DNA from 2 places in the Kaistia nematophila genome. Region 1 is predicted to be linked to the other one. Evidence: predicted binding sites of a transcription regulator. Region 1 holds the regulator's gene; the other holds the start of a gene.
What was found. The regulator PhoB, encoded in region 1, activates phosphate uptake and scavenging genes when phosphate is short. The targets are predictions, from matches to a motif close to TGTCATNNANCTGTCAT.
Positions count from the first base shown of each region.

Region 2: the regulator PhoB is predicted to act here: its motif matches at 5,947-5,963, upstream of OSH07_RS12485 (inorganic diphosphatase).

Region 1 is NZ_JAPKNK010000001.1:822,612-831,892, forward strand. It holds gene pstS (phosphate ABC transporter substrate-binding protein PstS) at 73-1,122, shown strand; gene pstC (phosphate ABC transporter permease subunit PstC) at 1,210-2,202, shown strand; gene pstA (phosphate ABC transporter permease PstA) at 2,214-3,113, shown strand; gene pstB (phosphate ABC transporter ATP-binding protein PstB) at 3,110-3,895, shown strand; gene phoU (phosphate signaling complex protein PhoU) at 3,921-4,637, shown strand; gene phoB (phosphate regulon transcriptional regulator PhoB) at 4,668-5,366, shown strand; gene OSH07_RS03750 (GcrA family cell cycle regulator) at 5,570-6,103, opposite strand; gene OSH07_RS03755 (aspartate aminotransferase family protein) at 6,514-7,746, shown strand; gene argF (ornithine carbamoyltransferase) at 7,766-8,689, shown strand; gene OSH07_RS03765 (Hsp33 family molecular chaperone) at 8,689-9,281, shown strand, end outside.
Region 2 is NZ_JAPKNK010000004.1:362,623-371,903, reverse strand. It holds gene leuB (3-isopropylmalate dehydrogenase) at 1-213, opposite strand, end outside; gene OSH07_RS12520 (RidA family protein) at 389-769, opposite strand; gene sdhC (succinate dehydrogenase, cytochrome b556 subunit) at 1,035-1,433, shown strand; gene sdhD (succinate dehydrogenase, hydrophobic membrane anchor protein) at 1,445-1,816, shown strand; gene sdhA (succinate dehydrogenase flavoprotein subunit) at 1,821-3,641, shown strand; gene OSH07_RS12500 (DUF3052 domain-containing protein) at 3,651-4,097, shown strand; gene OSH07_RS12495 (succinate dehydrogenase iron-sulfur subunit) at 4,126-4,905, shown strand; gene OSH07_RS12490 (hypothetical protein) at 5,000-5,185, shown strand; gene OSH07_RS12485 (inorganic diphosphatase) at 5,305-5,898, opposite strand; gene OSH07_RS12480 (VOC family protein) at 6,016-6,408, shown strand; gene OSH07_RS12475 (AprI/Inh family metalloprotease inhibitor) at 6,685-7,266, shown strand; gene zapE (cell division protein ZapE) at 7,312-8,478, shown strand; gene mdh (malate dehydrogenase) at 8,635-9,281, shown strand, end outside.

The sequences.
Region 1 (9,281 bases):
CCGCTCGCGTCCCGGTCGCACGGCTGGGGCAAGCAACCGCAAGTCCCGGAACCCTCGTCAGGGAGACGTCAGGTGAAACTCAAGAATATCGCACTCGCGGCCGGCCTTTTCGCCGCCACCATCGGCCTCAACGCGGCCCAGGCAGCGGACATTTCCGGCGCCGGCGCGACCTTCCCGTACCCGGTCTACGCCAAGTGGGCGGACACCTATAAGAAGGAAACCGGTACCGGCCTGAACTACCAGTCGATCGGCTCCGGCGGCGGCATCAAGCAGATCAAGGCCAAGACCGTCACCTTCGGCGCCTCCGACGCCCCCCTGAAGCCGGAAGAGCTGCAGAAGGCCGGCCTGGTCCAGTTCCCGACCGTCATCGGCGGCATCGTGCCGATCATCAACGTTCCCGGCCTGAAGGCGGGCGACCTGACCCTCGACGGCCAGACGCTGGCCGACATCTTCCAGGGCAAGATCGCCAAGTGGAACGATGAAGCCATCAAGAAGCTGAACCCCTCGGTCGAGCTGCCGGACATGGCGATCGCCGTCGTCCGCCGTTCGGACGGTTCGGGCACCAGCTTCGTGTTCACGACCTATCTGTCGCAGGTCTCGAAGACCTGGGCCGACGAGATCGGCGCCGCTTCGGCCGTCGAATGGCCGGTCGGCATCGGCGCCAAGGGCAACGAGGGCATCGCCGCCAATGTCGGCCAGACCCAGGGCTCGATCGGCTACGTCGAGTACGCCTACGCCGCCCAGAACAACATGACCTACGCCAAGCTGGTCAACAAGGACGGCAAGACCGTCGCTCCGGATGCGGCCAACTTCGCCGCCGCCGCCTCGAACGTCGACTGGAACAACGCTCCGGGCTACTACGTCACCATGACGAACGAGCCGGGCGAGACCTCCTGGCCGATCACCGCCACCACCTTCATCCTCGTCTACGCCAAGCCGGACAAGCCGGCCGACGTCGCCGAAGCCCTCAAGTTCTTCAGCTGGGCTTACGACAAGGGTGACGCTGCGGCCGAAGCGCTGCACTACATCCCGCTGCCGGACGCGGTCGTCGCCAACGTCAAGGCGACCTGGGCCAAGGAAATCCTCGGCGCCGACGGCAAGCCGGTCTACGCGGGCAACTAAGCCTGAACAGTACGAAGGAGGGGCGCACGGCCCCTCTTTCACCTTCTCCAGTCACATTGGCTCCCAATGCGGAACCGGGAAAACAACATGGTCGATGCTGCGATGACAGGCGCGATCAGCGCCGGCATGGATAGTGCCAAGCTGAAACGCATGCGACGGTTCAAGGCCGGGGACGCGACGTTCCGGGGCCTGACCCTTGGCGCCGCGCTGCTGGTGCTGCTTCTCCTCGGCGGCGTGATCCTGTCGCTGATCCACGGGTCGATCCCGGCTCTCTCCACCTTCGGGTTCGGCTTCCTCGCCAGCCAGTCTTGGAACCCGGTCACCGAGAAGTTCGGCGCGCTCGCGCCCATCTACGGCACGATCGTCACCTCCTTCATCGCGCTGCTCATCGCCGTTCCCGTCGGCATCGGCATCGCCATCTTCCTGACCGAGCTGTGCCCGCCCTGGCTGAAGCGTCCGATCGGCGTCGCCATCGAACTGCTCGCCGGCATCCCCTCGATCATCTACGGCATCTGGGGTCTGTTCGTCTTCGCGCCCTTCTTCCAGACGACGATCCAGCCCTTCCTGATCGACGTCTTCGCGCCGATCCCGGTGCTGAACAGCCTGTTCGCCGGCCCGCCTTACGGCATCGGCGTGCTGACCGCCGGCTTCATCCTGGCGATCATGGTGCTGCCCTTCATCACCTCGATCACCCGCGACGTGTTCGACACCGTGCCGCCGGTCCTCAAGGAAGCGACCTACGGCCTCGGCTGCACGACCTCGGAAGTGGTGCGCAAGGTGGTGCTGCCCTACACCCGCGTCGGTGTCATCGGCGGCGTCATGCTCGGCCTCGGCCGCGCGCTCGGCGAGACGATGGCGGTCACCTTCGTGATCGGCAACGCGCACAAGATCTCCGCCTCGATCATGGCGCCGGGCACGACCATCTCGGCCTCGATCGCCAATGAATTCACCGAGGCCGTCGGCGACCTCTACACCTCGTCGCTGATCGCCCTCGGCCTCATCCTCTTCGTCATCACCTTCATCGTCCTGGCGGCGGCGCGTCTTCTCCTGATGCGCATGAACGTCAAGGCCGGCAACTGAGGCGCGCGACCATGGCAAGCTCTCTCAGCACCGCCGCGGCCGGCTATTCCGCCGCGACAACGCCCGCCGCGCAGGCGCTCTATCGCCGCCGCCGTCGTGGCAACGCGATCCTGCTGGCGCTCTCCTTCGCCGCGACGGGCTTCGGCCTGATCTGCCTCGTGCTGATCCTGCTGGCGCTGCTCTACCAGGGCTTCAGCGGCCTCTCGCTGGCGGTCTTCACCGAGATGACCCCGCCGCCCGGCTCTGCCGGTGGCCTGCTCAACGCCATCTGGGGCAGTCTGGTCATGACCGTCGGCGGCGTCGTCATCGGCACGCCGATCGGCATCCTGGCCGGCACCTACATGTCGGAATACGGCCGTCACAACAAGCTGACGACGGTGGTCCGCTTCATCAACGACATCCTGCTGGCGGCCCCTTCGATCGTCATCGGCCTGTTCGTCTACGAGGTGATCGTCGTCCAGATGGGCCATTTCTCGGCCTTCGCCGGCATGGTGGCGCTTGCGATCCTGGTGATCCCGGTCGTCGTCCGCACCACCGAGGACATGCTGAACCTGGTGCCGAACCAGCTGCGTGAAGCCGCCGCCGCGCTCGGCCTGCCGCGCTCGATCATGATCCGTCACGTCGCCTACAAGGCGGCGCTCTCCGGCATCGTCACCGGCGTGCTGCTGGCGATCGCCCGCGTCAGCGGCGAAACCGCCCCGCTGCTCTTCACGGCGCTGAACAACCAGTTCTGGAGCACCGACCTGAACGCGCCGATGTCGTCGCTGCCGGTCACCATCTTCCAGTTTGCCCTGTCGCCCTATCCGGACTGGCAGAAGCTGGCCTGGTCCGGCGCCCTGCTCATCACCTTTACCGTGCTGGCGCTCAACATCGTCGCCCGCGCCTTCCTCAGCCCCAAGGCTTCCAAATGACCCAGACCGCGTTGAACACGGCCGGCATGGCCGAGAAGATTTCGATCCGCAATCTGAAGTTCTTCTACGGCGACAGCCTGGCGCTGAAGACCATCAACCTGCCGCTCTTCGAGAAGAAGGTCACCGCCTTCATCGGCCCGTCGGGTTGCGGCAAGTCGACCCTGCTGCGCGTGCTGAACCGCATGTACGACCTCTATCCGCGCCAGCGCGCCGAGGGCGAGGTGATCTTCGACGGCAAGAACGTCCTCGATCCCGACCAGGACCGCAACATGCTGCGCGCCCGCGTCGGCATGGTGTTCCAGAAGCCGACGCCGTTCCCGATGTCGATCTACGACAACATCGCCTTCGGCATCCGCCTCTACGAGAACATCTCGCGCTCCGAGATGGACGGACGCGTCGAGGCGGCGCTGACGCGCGGCGCCCTCTGGAACGAGGTCAAGGACAAGCTGCACTCCAGCGGCCTCAGCCTCTCCGGCGGCCAGCAGCAGCGCCTCTGCATCGCCCGCACCATCGCGGTACGGCCGGAAGTCGTGCTGTTCGACGAGCCGTGCTCGGCGCTCGATCCGATCTCGACCGCCAAGATCGAGGAACTGATCGACGAGCTGACGACCGACTACACGATCGCCATCGTCACCCACAACATGCAGCAGGCGGCGCGCGTCTCCGACTACACGGCCTTCATGTATCTCGGCGAGCTGATCGAATTCGACGAGACCACGAAGATCTTCACCTCGCCGTCCGACAAGCGCACCCAGGACTATATCACCGGTCGCTTCGGCTAAGCCGGGCCACGGGTAGGAGCACGACATGTCCGAACACATCGTTTCCAAGTACGACGAAGAGCTGAACGACGTTGCCCGCCGGATCGCCGAGATGGGCGGCATGGCGGAGCGTCTCGTCGACGTCGCCGTCGGCTCGCTGATGCGGCTCGACACTGATACGGCGCGCGCCGTCATCGCCGACGACAAGAAGCTCGACGTGCTGCAGCGCGAATGTGAAGAGCGCGCGATCATGATTATTGCGCGTCGTCAGCCGATGGCGATGGACCTGCGCGAAGTCATCGCCGCCCAGCGCATCGCCAGCGACCTCGAGCGCATCGGCGACCTCGCCAAGAACATCGCCAAGCGCGTCATCGCGCTCGACGGCCAGTTCCAGTCGAAGCGCTTCAACACCGGTGTCGAGCACATGGCGCAGCTGTCGCTCGCCCAGCTCAAGGACGTGCTCGACTCCTACGCCACGCGTGACGTCGAGCAGGCCTACCAGGTCTGGAAGCGCGACGAAGAGATCGACGCGATGTACACGTCGCTCTTCCGCGAACTGCTGACCTACATGATGGAAGATCCGCGCAACATCACCTTCTGCACGCATCTCCTGTTCTGCGCCAAGAACATCGAGCGCATCGGCGACCACGCCACCAACATCGCCGAAACGGTGCACTATGTCGTCACCGGCCAGGTTCTGGCCGAGGATCGTCCGAAGCAGGACGATTCCAGCACGACCGCCGTTGCCTATGAGCAGAACTGACCAAACGCCTGAATGCTAGGATCTTCGTGAATGACGCCGCGCGTTATGATCGTCGAGGATGAGGAGGCGCTGAGCCTCCTCCTCCGCTACAACCTCGAAGCCGAGGGTTATGCCGTCGAAGTGGTGCCGCGTGGCGACGATGCCGAGATGCGCCTGCTCGAGACCGTGCCCGACCTGCTGCTGCTCGACTGGATGCTGCCCGGGATCTCGGGCATCGAACTCTGCCGCCGCCTCCGTGCCCGCGATGCCACCCGCACGTTGCCGGTGATCATGCTCACCGCCCGCGGCGAGGAGCAGGAGCGCATCCGCGGCCTCGCCACCGGCGCCGACGACTATGTCGTCAAGCCGTTCTCCGTGCCGGAGCTTATGGCGCGCGTCCGCGCCATCCTTCGCCGTTCGCGCCCGGAGGTGATCGCCTCGCTGCTGCGCGCCGGCGACATCGAGCTCGACCGCGAGACGCATCGCGTCCGCCGTTCGGGTCGCGAGCTGCATCTCGGCCCGACCGAGTTCCGCCTGCTCGAATATCTGATGAAGAGCCCCGGCCGCGTATTTTCCCGCGAGCAGCTGCTCGACGGCGTTTGGGGCCGTGACGTCTATGTCGACGAGCGCACCGTCGACGTCCATATCGGCCGCCTGCGCAAGGCGGTGAACCGCGGCCGCGTCAAGGATCCGATCCGCACCGTGCGGGGCTCCGGCTATTCCTTCGACGACCAGTTCGCCGCCGCCTGAATCCCTTTCATCGCCGCCTTTCCCCCGGGAGGCGGCCTGAAGACAAGCAAAGCCGCGTTCGGGTATCTCCCGGCGCGGCTTTTTGCTGCCCGGATGGGAGTGCTACAAAAAGAAACGGCCGTGCGCCTCGGGGGGAGGGCGGCACGGCCGGAATGGCATTTCGGGACGAAGGCGCGGACGCCGTCGTCGTCAGGCTGGCGCGATCAGGCGCCGACGGCCTTCTTCTGGCGGCGGTCATGCACCGGCTGGTAGGCTACCCGCGAATGATATTCGCAATAGGGAATGCCCGAATTCGAGCGCTGGCCGCAGAAGTGGAAATCCTCGGTGCTCGGGTCGCCGATCGGCCACTTGCAGGTCTGCTCGGTGAGCGTGAGGATCGTGGCGTGCAGGCTGATCGGAACGACGACGTCGTCCGAGCTGACAGGCCGTGGCACGCGCCGCGGCTCGGGCGCCATCTGGCCGAGAGGCTTCAGGGCCGTGTTGCCGGCCACCATCGGCCTGACGGGATTGGGACGCCCTGTCGTTGCAGAGCGGCTACTGGTCGTCGACGCGGGCTTGCGCGGGCGGGCGACCGGCGCTGCGGCCGGCTTGGCACGACCCGAGAGGCTCAGCCGATGTACCTTGCCGATGACTGCGTTACGCGTTACGCCGCCGAGTTCCGAAGCGATCTGGCTTGCGCTCAGGCCGTCGGTCCAGAGCTTCTTCAGCAACTCAACCCGTTCGTCCGTCCAAGTCATTAGCGTGTCCTTGTCGGTCGGAGCGATACCCGGAATCCTGTCACGGTCGTTCAGCCGGGATGCCGGACGACTGCGGACGCCATACAAGGGTCAGGGGGAGGTACCTGCTCGATATTTCGTGTCTTAACGAAAAGTAAAATACTATATGGCGTGACTCGGTGACAAGAGTCCGGGGGATTCGTCAAAGAGGATCCGGCCGTTTTCCCCAACTTGCAGCGCATTCCCGATCCGTGAGTCCGGTCAAACGCTTAGCCGTCGTGACGTGGCTGCGGGCGGTGATTTGATTGACACAAATCGTCACGACCGTGATATAAGGGCAACGCAAAAAGGTGCTGCTCGGCGCGTCGGCCTCGGGCAGCACCTTTGATTTTTAGGCATCCGTTTCCGTGGTTTCATCCGAAGGAGGGGATATGAGCGCCCCCGATACCAGCGTTAAAAAGACCTCGACCAGCCTCTTCGACACCTTTTCGCGTGCGCCGCTCGAATTCGAGCGAGGCGAGGGGGCCTGGGTCTTTACGCGAGAGGGCGACGCTTATCTCGATTTCTCCGCCGGCATCGCGGTGAACACGCTCGGCCATGCCAATCCGGTTCTCGTGCAGGCGCTGACCGAGCAGGCCGGCAAGCTCTGGCACACCTCGAACCTGTTCCGCATTCCGGGTCAGGAGCGACTGGCCGACACGCTGGTCGCGAACTCCTTCGCCGACCGTGTCTTCTTCGCCAATTCGGGCGCGGAGGCGAACGAGGCCGCGATCAAGACGGCGCGGCGCTATCATTATGTGAATGGCCAGCCGGAACGCTATCGCATCCTCACCATCGAGGGCGCCTTCCACGGCCGCACGCTGGCGACGCTCGCTGCCGGCGGCCAGCAGAAATATCTCGACGGTTTCGGCCCCAAGGCCGACGGTTTTGACCAGGTTCCGTTCGGCGACATGGCGGCGATCAAGGCCGCGGTGACGCCGCAGACGGCCGCCATCATGCTCGAGCCGATCCAGGGCGAGGGCGGCGTGCGCGCCTTCCCGAACGCGTTCCTGCGCGAGATCCGGGCGCTCTGCGACGCCGAGGGCATGCTGCTGATCCTGGACGAGGTCCAGACCGGCATCGGCCGCACCGGCAAGCTGTTCGCCTATGAGTGGACCGGCATCACGCCGGATATCCTCACCTCGGCCAAGGGCCTTGGCGGCGGTTTCCCGCTCGGCGCGTGCCTGGCCACCAATGAAGCTGCCAAGGGCATGACCCCCGGCACGCACGGCACCACCTTCGGCGGCAATCCGCTGGCGATGGCGGTCGGCAACGCCGTGCTCGACGTCGTGCTTGCCGACGGCTTCCTGGAGCATGTGCGCGAGACCGCGCGCTACCTGACCCAGCGCCTCGGCGGCCTGATGGACAGCCATCCCGGCGTCATCGACGACATCCGCGGCGAGGGCCTGCTGGTCGGCCTGCATGCGCTGAAGCCGATCCCGGAAGTGGTCGCGGCGCTCCGCGAGCAGAAGATGCTCGCCGCCGGCGCCGGCGACAACGTCTTGCGCCTGCTGCCGCCGCTCAACATCGGCAAGGCAGAAGTCGACGCGGCGATCGAGAAGCTCGATGCCGCCTTTTCCGCAATCGAAGCCGAAGCCGCGACGTCGGCACGGCAATCCGCCTGAGCGGACAAGGCAGGACATCATGGTTCGGCATTTTCTAGACCTGACGGAATTCGATTCCGCCACGCTGCGGCAGATCATGGACGGCGCCAAGCGCCTCAAGGCGGTGCGCGACGGCGCCCGCGACGGCGTCGGCCCGCTCGCCGGCAAGGTGCTGGCGCTCGTCTTCGAGCAGCCCTCGACGCGCACCCGCGTCTCCTTCGACGTCGGAATGCGCGAGCTCGGCGGCCAGACGCTGATGCTGACCGGCGCCGAGATGCAGCTCGGACGCGGCGAGACCATCGCCGACACGGCGCGTGTCATGTCGCGCTATGTCGACGGCATCATGATCCGTATCCTCGACCACGAGCAGCTGACCGAGCTGGCGGCGAACGCCACTGTGCCCGTCATCAACGGCCTGACGCGCCGCTCGCATCCCTGCCAGATCATGGCCGACATCCTCACCTATGAGGAGCATCGCGGCTCGATCGCCGGCAAGACGGTGTCGTGGCTCGGCGACAGCAACAATGTCATGGCCTCCTGGGTCCACGCCGCCGCGCGCTTCGACTTCCGCCTGAAGATCGCGACGCCGCCGGAGCTTGCGCCCTCGCACAAGCTGCTCGACTGGGCGCGCAACAATGGCGGCGAGGTGATCGCCGGCGAGGATGCCCACGACGCGGCCGCCGATTCCGACTGCATCGTCACCGACACCTGGGTGTCGATGGGCGACAACGAGGCGGAGCGCCGGCACAATCTGCTGAAGCCCTACCAGGTCAACGCCCGGCTGATGGCGCGCGCCAAGAAGGACGCGCTGTTCATGCATTGCCTGCCCGCCCATCGCGGCGAGGAGGTCACGGCCGAGGTGATGGACGGGCCGCAGTCCGTCGTCTTCGACGAGGCCGAAAACCGGCTGCACGCGCAGAAGGGCATTCTTGCCTGGTGCCTGGGCGGCCCGGAGGCGCTTTGATGGTGGAGATCGCAACTCTCGGTCCGGCCTCGATCGACCCGGCCGGCGACGACGCCGTCCTGCCGTTTTCGGTCGAGGGCCTCGACGTGCGCGGCCGCGCCATCCAGATGGGGCCGGCTCTGTCAGCCCTGCTGGCGCGGCACGATTATCCGCTGCCGGTCTCGAAACTGCTCGGCGAGGCGGTCGTCCTCGCCGTGCTGCTTGGCTCGTCCCTGAAATTCGACGGCCAGTTCCTGCTGCAGACGCAGACGGATGGCCCCGTCGACATGCTGGTCGTCGACTACCGCACCTCCGGCAACATTCGCGCCTATGCCCGCTTCAAGGCGGAGCGTGTGGCGGAGATCGAGGCCGAGGGGCTGTCGAAGCCGGAACTGCTGCTTGGCAAGGGCATCCTGGCGATGACCATCGACCAGGGCGAGTTCACCAGCCGCTACCAGGGTATCGTCCAGCTCGACGGCGCCAGCCTGGAAGAGGTGGCGCATACCTATTTCCAGCAGTCCGAGCAGATCCCGACGATCGTCCGCCTGGCGGTGGCCGAGATGATGACCCGCGAGGATGGCGGCGCCTCGCATAGCTGGCGCGGTGGCGGCAT
Region 2 (9,281 bases), on a different contig from region 1:
GATCACGGCGTCGGATTCCTGCGCCAGCTTCATCGTCGCTTCGGAGATCGCCTTGCCGTGCGCGTCATAGGCAGCGCCGCCGGCCAGGTCCTGCTCGCTCTCGAACGACGCGACGCCCCGTTTGCCGAACCAGTCGATGACCGTCTTCACTTCGGCCATGATTTCGGTGCCGATGCCGTCACCGGGAAGGAGAAGGAGCTTGTAGGTGGTCATGTCGCGGGTTCTCTTGTCGAGCGGGTCTGCGGGCGGGGTCGTTGCGAGCGAGCGATAGCGGCGCGAAAGCCTTGATGCAAGCCGAACCGCACGTCTCGCGGCCGCGAGGGCAGGCGAAGGCCGGTCCCGGCGTCCCGGGATCGGGCCAGGCGGCCCGGCAGCGGCCGGCCGGGAATCAGACCTTCAGGGCCGTGACCTCGATCTCGACCTTCATCTCCGGGCGAATCAGGCCGCACACGGTCATCGTCGCTGCCGGCCGGATATCGCGGAAATGCGCGCCGACGACGAGGAACACCGCGTCGGCGAAGGATGGGTCGGTGACATGATAATGCACGCGCACGACGTCGCGCATCGAGAAGCCGGCTTCCTCCAGCGCCGCGGCGATGGTCGCCATGGCGTTTTCGGTCTGCTCGGCGACGCTGTCGGGCATCGTCATGCTGGAATAGTCGTAGCCGGTCGTGCCGGCGACGAAACACCAGGGGCCCTGGGCCACGGCGCGGGAATAGCCGGCGGCCTTCTCGAAGGGGGATCCGGTAGAAATCAGATGGCGCGTCATCGGTTTCTCCTGGTTGCTGCCGCCCGGGCCGGCTTCCCGCCCGGCGGTCGCCGGTTCGATCGCGGCGACCGATAGAACGCTTCCGTAGGATTGCCAAAATGGGGCATGATGGCAATCGTGCCGCACGGCGCCCGAAAAAAGCGCGCCGCCTCACCCAGCGTCATGCAAAAGACCGTTTTGACCGCGTCGCACAATGGGGTTAGAACCGGTCCAATCTCTCTACCCTAAATGCTTACGTTTACGTAAGCGATTGAGGATGAACGCAATGTCGAATGCCGAGGCGAAGACGGGCCGACCGCTCTCCCCGCACCTTCAAGTCTATCGCTGGCCGATCACGATGACGATGTCGATCCTGCATCGCGTCACCGGCGGCGCCCTGTATTTCGGCACGCTTCTCCTCGCGTGGTGGGTGATCGCGGCGGCGGCCGGTCCCGGTCCCTTCTCGGTGGTCTCCTGGGTCTTCGGCTCCTGGATCGGTCTCCTGGTCCTGTTCGGCTACACCTGGGCGCTGATCCATCACCTGCTCGGCGGTCTTCGTCATTTCGTCTGGGACGTCGGAGCCGGCTTCACCAAGCCGGCGCGCGACAATCTCGCCTGGGCCAACATCATCGGCTCGGTGGCGCTGACGATCCTGATCTGGATCGTGGCGCTGGTCATTCGCTGAGGGGCATCAAGATGCGTACACCGCTCGGCCGCGTTCGCGGGCTCGGTTCCGCCAAGGACGGCACGGATCATTTCTGGCACCAGCGCCTCACCGGCGCGGCGCTCGCCATCCTCACCGTGATCTTCGTCATCCTGGTCATCGTCCTCGCCGGCAAGCCCTATCCGGAAGTCGTCGCGGCGCTCGCCAATCCGTTCGTCGCGCTGATCATGATCCTGATGATCGGCACCGGCGTCTGGCACATGAAGCTCGGCATGCAGGCCATCATCGAGGACTATGTGCATGGCGGCCTGAAGATCATCGCCGTCCTCGCCAACACCTTCTTCTCGGTCGCCGTCGGCGCGGCGGCCATCCTCGCCCTTCTCAAGATCAGCTTCGGAGGCTGAAGCCATGGCTGAAGCCAACGCCAGCGTGTCCGTCAACGGCCGCGCCTATTCGTTTGTCGACCACACCTTCGACGTCGTCGTCGTCGGCGCCGGCGGCGCGGGCCTCCGCGCCACGCTCGGCGCCAGCGAGGCCGGCCTGAAGACCGCCTGCATCACCAAGGTGTTCCCGACCCGCTCGCATACGGTCGCCGCCCAGGGCGGCATCTCTGCGGCGCTCGGCAACATGGGCGAGGACGACTGGCGCTTCCACATGTACGACACCGTCAAGGGGTCGGACTGGCTCGGCGATCAGGACGCGATCGAATATCTCGTCCGCAACGCCCCCGCCGCCGTCTATGAGCTCGAGCATTTCGGCGTGCCGTTCTCGCGCACCGAAGAGGGCAAGATCTACCAGCGGCCTTTCGGCGGCATGACCACGAACTTCGGCAAGGGCATCGCCCAGCGCACCTGCGCCGCCGCCGACCGCACCGGCCACGCCATCCTGCACACGCTCTATGGCCAGTCGCTGCGCCATTCGGCCGAGTTCTTCATCGAATACTTCGCCATCGACCTGATCATGGAGGATGGCGCCTGCCGCGGCGTCGTGGCGCTCTGCCTGGAAGACGGCACGCTGCACCGCTTCCGCGCCGCCAAGACCATCCTCGCCACGGGCGGCTATGGCCGCGCCTATTTCTCCGCCACCTCGGCCCATACCTGCACCGGCGACGGCGGCGGCATGGTGCTGCGCGCCGGCCTGCCGCTGCAGGACATGGAATTCGTGCAGTTCCACCCGACCGGTATCTACGGCGCGGGCTGCCTGATCACCGAGGGCGCGCGCGGCGAGGGCGGCTACCTGACCAATTCGGAAGGCGAGCGCTTCATGGAGCGCTATGCCCCCTCGGCCAAGGACCTGGCCTCGCGCGACGTCGTCTCGCGCGCCATGACGATGGAGATCCGCGAGGGTCGCGGCGTCGGCAAGGCGAAGGACCACATCCACCTGCATCTCGACCATCTCGATCCGGCGCTCTTGCATGAGCGGCTGCCCGGCATTTCCGAGAGCGCCAAGATCTTCGCCGGCGTCGACCTGACCAAGGAGCCGATCCCGGTCCTGCCGACCGTCCACTACAACATGGGCGGCATCCCGACGAACTATCACGGCGAGGTGCTGAACAAGGTCGGCGGCGATCCGGACCAGGTCGTGCCGGGCCTGATGGCCGTCGGCGAGGCCGCCTGCGTCTCGGTGCACGGCGCCAACCGCCTCGGTTCCAACTCGCTGACCGACCTCGTCGTGTTCGGCCGCGCCGCGGCGCTGCGTTGCGTCGAGACCGTGCAGCCGAACCAGGCGCAGAAGGAACTGGCCAAGAATGCCGGCGAGGACGCGATCGCCCGCCTCGACCGCCTGCGCTACGCCAATGGCTCGACCTCGACGGCCGAGATGCGGCTGAAGATGCAGAAGGTGATGCAGTCGAACTGCGCCGTGTTCCGCACCGGCGAAGTGCTCGACGAGGGCCACGAGCTGATCCACCAGGTCTGGAAGAACTCGGACGACGTCAAGGTCACCGACCGTTCGCTGATCTGGAACTCGGACCTGGTCGAGACGCTCGAATTCGAGAACCTGATCGTCCAGGCCGTCGTCACCATGGACTCGGCGCAGAACCGCAAGGAATCGCGCGGCGCCCACGCCCGCGAGGATTATTCCGAGCGTGACGACGTGAACTGGATGAAGCACTCGCTCGCCTTCATCGACACCGAGAACAAGACGGTGAAGCTCGACGACCGGCCGGTGCACACCTACACGATGTCGAACGACATCGCCTATATCGAGCCGAAGGCTCGCGTGTACTAAGGGCGGATGATGGCCGCAGCCACGCTTCCTTCGGCCGGCTATTCGGGGCGCACGCTTCCCGAAAAGCTCGGCTTTAGGGCCGGCATGGACGTGGCCTTCGTCGCGCTGCCGACGGAGCTGGAGGCGCTGGCCGACAGCGTCGCCTTCGGCCAGGTCGTGCGCACGGAAGGCTGGGCGGCGCCGCTCGGTCCGGATCGCGCGCTCGACGCGGTCCACGCCTTTACGAAGAGCCGCGCCGAGGTCGAGACCGGCCTGTCGCGGCTGCAGGACGCCATCCGGCGCGACGGCATGATCTGGGTGTCGTGGCCGAAGAAGGCGTCGAAGGTCGCGACCGACGTGACCGAGGATGTCGTGCGCGACGCCGCGCTCCGCCTCGATCTCGTCGACATCAAGGTCGCGGCGATCGACGCCACCTGGTCCGGTTTGAAACTCATGGTCCGCAAGGACCGCCGCTGAACGAATCTTACGCCCGAGGACGCTCACTATGGTCCAGCTGACCCTTCCGAAGAACTCGAAGCTGACTGAAGGCAAGGTCTGGGACCGCCCGGCCGGCGCCAACAATGTGCGCGAGTTCCGCGTCTATCGCTGGAGCCCGGACGACGGCAAGAACCCGCATGTCGACACCTACTTCGTCGATCTCGACGATTGCGGCCCGATGGTTCTCGACGCGCTCATCAAGATCAAGAACGAGATCGACCCGACGCTGACCTTCCGCCGCTCCTGCCGCGAAGGCATCTGCGGTTCCTGCGCGATGAACATCGACGGCTCGAACACGCTCGCCTGCACCAAGGGCATCGACGAGGTGAAGGGCCCGGTCGCGATCTACCCGCTGCCGCACATGGAAGTGGTCAAGGACCTCGTCCCCGACCTGACCAATTTCTACGCCCAGCACCGCTCGATCGAGCCCTGGCTGAAGACGGCGACGCCGGAGCCGCAGAAGGAATGGCTGCAGAGCCATGCCGACCGCGAGAAGCTCGACGGCCTCTACGAGTGCATTCTCTGCGCCTGCTGCTCGACCTCCTGCCCGAGCTACTGGTGGAACGGCGACCGCTATCTCGGCCCGGCCGTGCTGCTGCAGGCCTATCGCTGGCTGATCGACAGCCGCGACGAGGCGACCGGCGAGCGGCTCGACAATCTGGAAGATCCCTTCCGCCTCTATCGCTGCCACACCATCATGAACTGCGCGCAGACCTGCCCGAAGGGCCTGAACCCGGCCAAGGCGATCGCCGAGATCAAGAAGATGATGGTCGAGCGCCGCGTCTGACCGGCGCTGCCCTTTCTTTCAGCACGACGGCGCGGAACCCTTCCGCGCCGTTTTCGTTTCCCCGGACCGATCGCGTTTTCGGAAGGAGACGACCATGACCATCAAGCAGGATCTCGAAGCCACCTGGACGATCGAGGCGATCGATCGGCTGCGCGAGCTCGCCGTGGAACATGTTCCGGCCGAGCTGATCGCGACGGCGATGCACCGGCCCGAGGAGCAGATCCGCCAGAAGGCGGCCGAACTCGGCCTGTCGCTCGAGATCGAGTCGACGACGCACTGAATTTCCGCCGGGCGGCGCGGCTCTGCGCGGTCCGGCGGCTACCGTTCGAGCGTAGCGGGGCGGCGGCCATGCGACCGCCGCTCCGTTTTCGCGGGTGCGGACGACCGCGAGCCGACGGCTTACTTGCCGTAGCGCTCCATCGCGGCGCGGATCAGGCCCTTCGCCGCTTCCGGGCTGTCGAAGCCCTTGAGTTCGATGACCTTGCTGCCTTCCGGCAGCTGCTTGTAGACGCGGAAGAACGACGTCAGCCGCTCCTGCTCGATCTTCGGCAGGTCGGCGAGGGTCTGGATACCGTCATAGGTCGGGTCGACCTTGGAGACGGGAACCGCGACGATCTTGTCGTCGATGTCGCCGCCGTCGATCATCTTCAGCACGCCGATCGGGCGGACCTTGATGATGACGCCCGGATGCAGCGGCGCGCGGGTATAGACGATGACGTCGAGCGGATCGCCGTCCTCGGCGCTGGTGCGGGTGATCGAGCCGTAATTGGCGGGATAGACGACCGGCATCGACTGGAAGCGGTCGACGACGATGAAGCCGGTGTCGACGTCGGTCTCGTACTTGGTGAAGCTGCCGGCCGGGATCTCGATGACCGTGTTGATCTCGTCCGGGGCCTTGTCCGACTGCTTGAACGACAGGACGTTGTCGGCGAGGGCCGGTAGGGCGGTCAGGGAGGCGAGGGCGAACGCCGCGGCGGCGAGGGTCTTCTTCACGTGCAATTCTCCTGGAGTGAGGGACGGAAGAAGCGCTACGGTCGTCGCGCGACAGGCTTATGACATGGCGGACCGCCGTGGCGGCTGGGAGCATGCGGGGGCAGCATAGGGGGCAGCATGGGCGTTCTGGATCACATCGGCATCACGGTCAGCGACCTCGATCGCGCCATTGCCTTCTACGAGGCGGCCTTCGCGCCGCTCGGCGTCAGCGAGCAGATGCGGGTGCCGGGCGAGCTCACCGGCTATGGCGACGTCGTCGGCTATGGCGCTGCCGGCAAGCCGGAGATCTGGCTGAGCGGCGGCGCCCCCACCGAGCCGCATGTCCATATCGCGCTCGTCGCGGCGAGCCGGGCGGCCGTCGACGCGTTCTATGCGGCGGCGATGGCGGCGGGCGGCACCGACAATGGCGGGCCCGGCATCCGGCCGCACTACCACGCCAATTACTACGGCGCCTTCGTTCTCGATCCGGACGGCCACAACATCGAGGCCGTCTGTCACCGGCCGGAATAGGCGCAATCGCAACACGTCGCGCTTTCTTCGTTAACGGGGTGTTAACGAGACTTGTCGCGCCCGGCGATATGCCGTATTGCGCCAAGTAAGATAGGCTGCGGAATATCGAGTGATCTCCCGTCATTTTCCTCCCGTCCAGATCGACCGGTCCGTGCCTTTGGTGCGGCCGCCGATGCGGTTTGGCGTGCGGAATGGTGTTTTTCCGCCTGCCTCAAAGCGGCTCGATTGTGTGCGTATGCTGATGCGGCACCGAGGATTTCGATGATGGAGAAGCTTATGTCCCGACGTCTCGCGCCGATCGGCCTGGTCGCCCTGATGGCGGCCGCCTTGAGCGGCTGCGGCTCGTTCGGGGCCATCGGCCTGGGGCCGATGGAGCGTTCGGCCAAGCCGGTCGAAAGCGACACGCTGCCGCCGGTCGCCTCGGCGCCGGTGACCCGCAACACGCTGCCGCCGCCGCCGATGGATCCGAACGCCCAGACCGCCGCGCCGATCGCCGAGCAGGGCACGCTGCCGGGCGCGACGCCGATCGAATCCACCCCGTCGACGCCGCCGCCCGTCTCGACCGCCTCCGGCGCCGAGATCGGCCGCACCGACCTGCTCGGCGGCTGGACCCTGCAGTCGGGCGGCGAGAGCTGCCAGCTGTTCATGACGCTGACCAGCTGGACCGGCGGCTATCGCGCCTCGACGCGGGGCTGCCAGTCGGCGACGCTGAAGTCGATCTCGGCCTGGAGCCTGAACGGCTCGCAGGTCGTGCTGGCAGGAGCCAACGGCGTTTCGGTGGCGAGCCTCACCTCGTCCGGCAAGACGCAGTTCAACGGCCAGCTCAACAGCGGCGGCGCCGTTTCGTTCTATCGCTGATGGATGCAGCCCGGTCTCGGTCGAGGACGGGGTAGGGGTGTTCGGGTGAGCCAGGGTCTGCCGGTCGTATCCCGCGTCGCGGATGCCTATCGCGAACGCCTCGCCGCGGGCGAGATCGAGGAAGATCCAGCGCAGCAGGCGCTGGTCGCCAGGTTCGACGCCCTCAATGCCCGCCTGGCGGAACGCCGGCTCGCCCGCAAGTCGAGCGCGCTCGGCTGGCTGTTCGGCAAGCGCGAGGCGGTGACGCCGGAGATCCGCGGCCTCTACATCCATGGCGATGTCGGTCGCGGCAAGACCATGCTGATGGACCTGTTCTTCGAGCGCGCCGCGCCGCAGCGCAAGCGCCGGGCCCATTTCAACGACTTCATGGCCGACGTGCATGCCCGCATCTTCCGGATGCGCGAGGCGATCAAGGCCGGCACCGTCTCCGGCGAGGATCCGATCCCGCCGGTCGCCGACGAGATCGCGGCGGAGACGCAGCTGCTCTGCTTCGACGAATTTACTGTCACCAACATCGCCGACGCGATGATCCTCGGCCGCCTGTTCACGCGGCTGTTCTCCCGCGGCGTCGTTCTGGTCGCGACCTCGAACGTCGCGCCGGACGATCTCTATGCGGGCGGCCTCAATCGCACCCTGTTCCTGCCCTTCATCCAGCTGCTGAAGGAGCGGGTGGAGGTGGTCCGCCTCGCGGCGCGGACCGATTACCGGCATGAGAAGACCTCGCGCGCGCCGGTCTATCTGAGCCCGCTCGGCCCCGATTCGGACGCGGCCATGGACGCCGCATGGCTCCGCCTGACGTCAACGTCATCGGGCGAGCCGACCACGCTCGAGGTGCTCGGGCGCGATGTGGTGGTGCCGCAGGCGGTCGATGGCGTCGCCCGTTTCAGCTTCGCCGATCTCTGCGCGAAGCCTCTCGGCGCCAGCGACTATCTCGCCATCGCTCATGCCTTCCACACGGTGCTGATCGATCACATCCCGGTGATGGGCGAGGCGCGCCGCAACGAGGCCAAGCGTTTCATCACGCTGATCGACGCGCTCTATGACGGCGCGGTCAAGATCGTCGTCTCGGCCGATGCTGAGCCGGAGCGGCTCTACACCGCCGACAGCGGTCTGGAGGCTTTCGAATTCGCGCGCACGGCGTCGCGGCTCACCGAAATGCGGTCGGAAGAATATCTTGCCAAGCCGCATCGGGGTTTCATCGTAGAGACATGACCTTTACGTAAGGTGCTGCCCGAATTGGCGGATTGCCGCCACGTCAGGTGCTGCGACGACTTGCACCGGGCGCGCAATGGGGTTAGACCACCCGCGTTCCGACAGAGTCAAGCTGTCGCATTACGTTTAGGTAAACCTCCATCGGGAGACCTGCACATGGCACGAGCCAAGATTGCTTTGATCGGTTCCGGTCAGATTGGCGGCACGCTCGCCCTTCTCGCCGGCATCAAGGAACTGGGCGACATCGTCCTCTTCGACATCGCTGACGGCGTTCCCCAGGGCAAAGCACTCGATATCGCCGAAGCCGCTCCGGTGGAGGGTTTTGACGCCAGCCTTTCGGGCGCGTCCTCCTACGCTGCCATCCAGGACGCCGACGTCGTCATCGTCACCGCAGGCGTGCCGCGCAAGCCGGGCATGAGCCGCGACGATCTTCTCGGCATCAATCTCCAGGTCATGGAGCAGGTCGGCGCCGGCCTGAAGAAGTACGCCCCGAACGCCTTCGTCATCTGCATCACCAACCCGCTCGACGCGATGGTGTGGGCGCTGCAGAAGTTCTCCGGCCTGCCGGCGAACAAGGTGGTTGGCATGGCCGGCGTGCTCGACTCGGCCCGCTTCCGTTATTTCCTGGCCGAAGAGTTCAAGGTCTCCGTCGAGGACGTGACGGCCTTCGTGCTCGGCGGCCATGGCGACACCATGGTGCCGCTGACCCGCTATTCGACCGTTGCCGGCATCCCGCTCACCGACCTGGTCAAGCTCGGCTGGATCGAGAAGGATCGCCTGGAAGAGATCGTCCAGCGCACGCG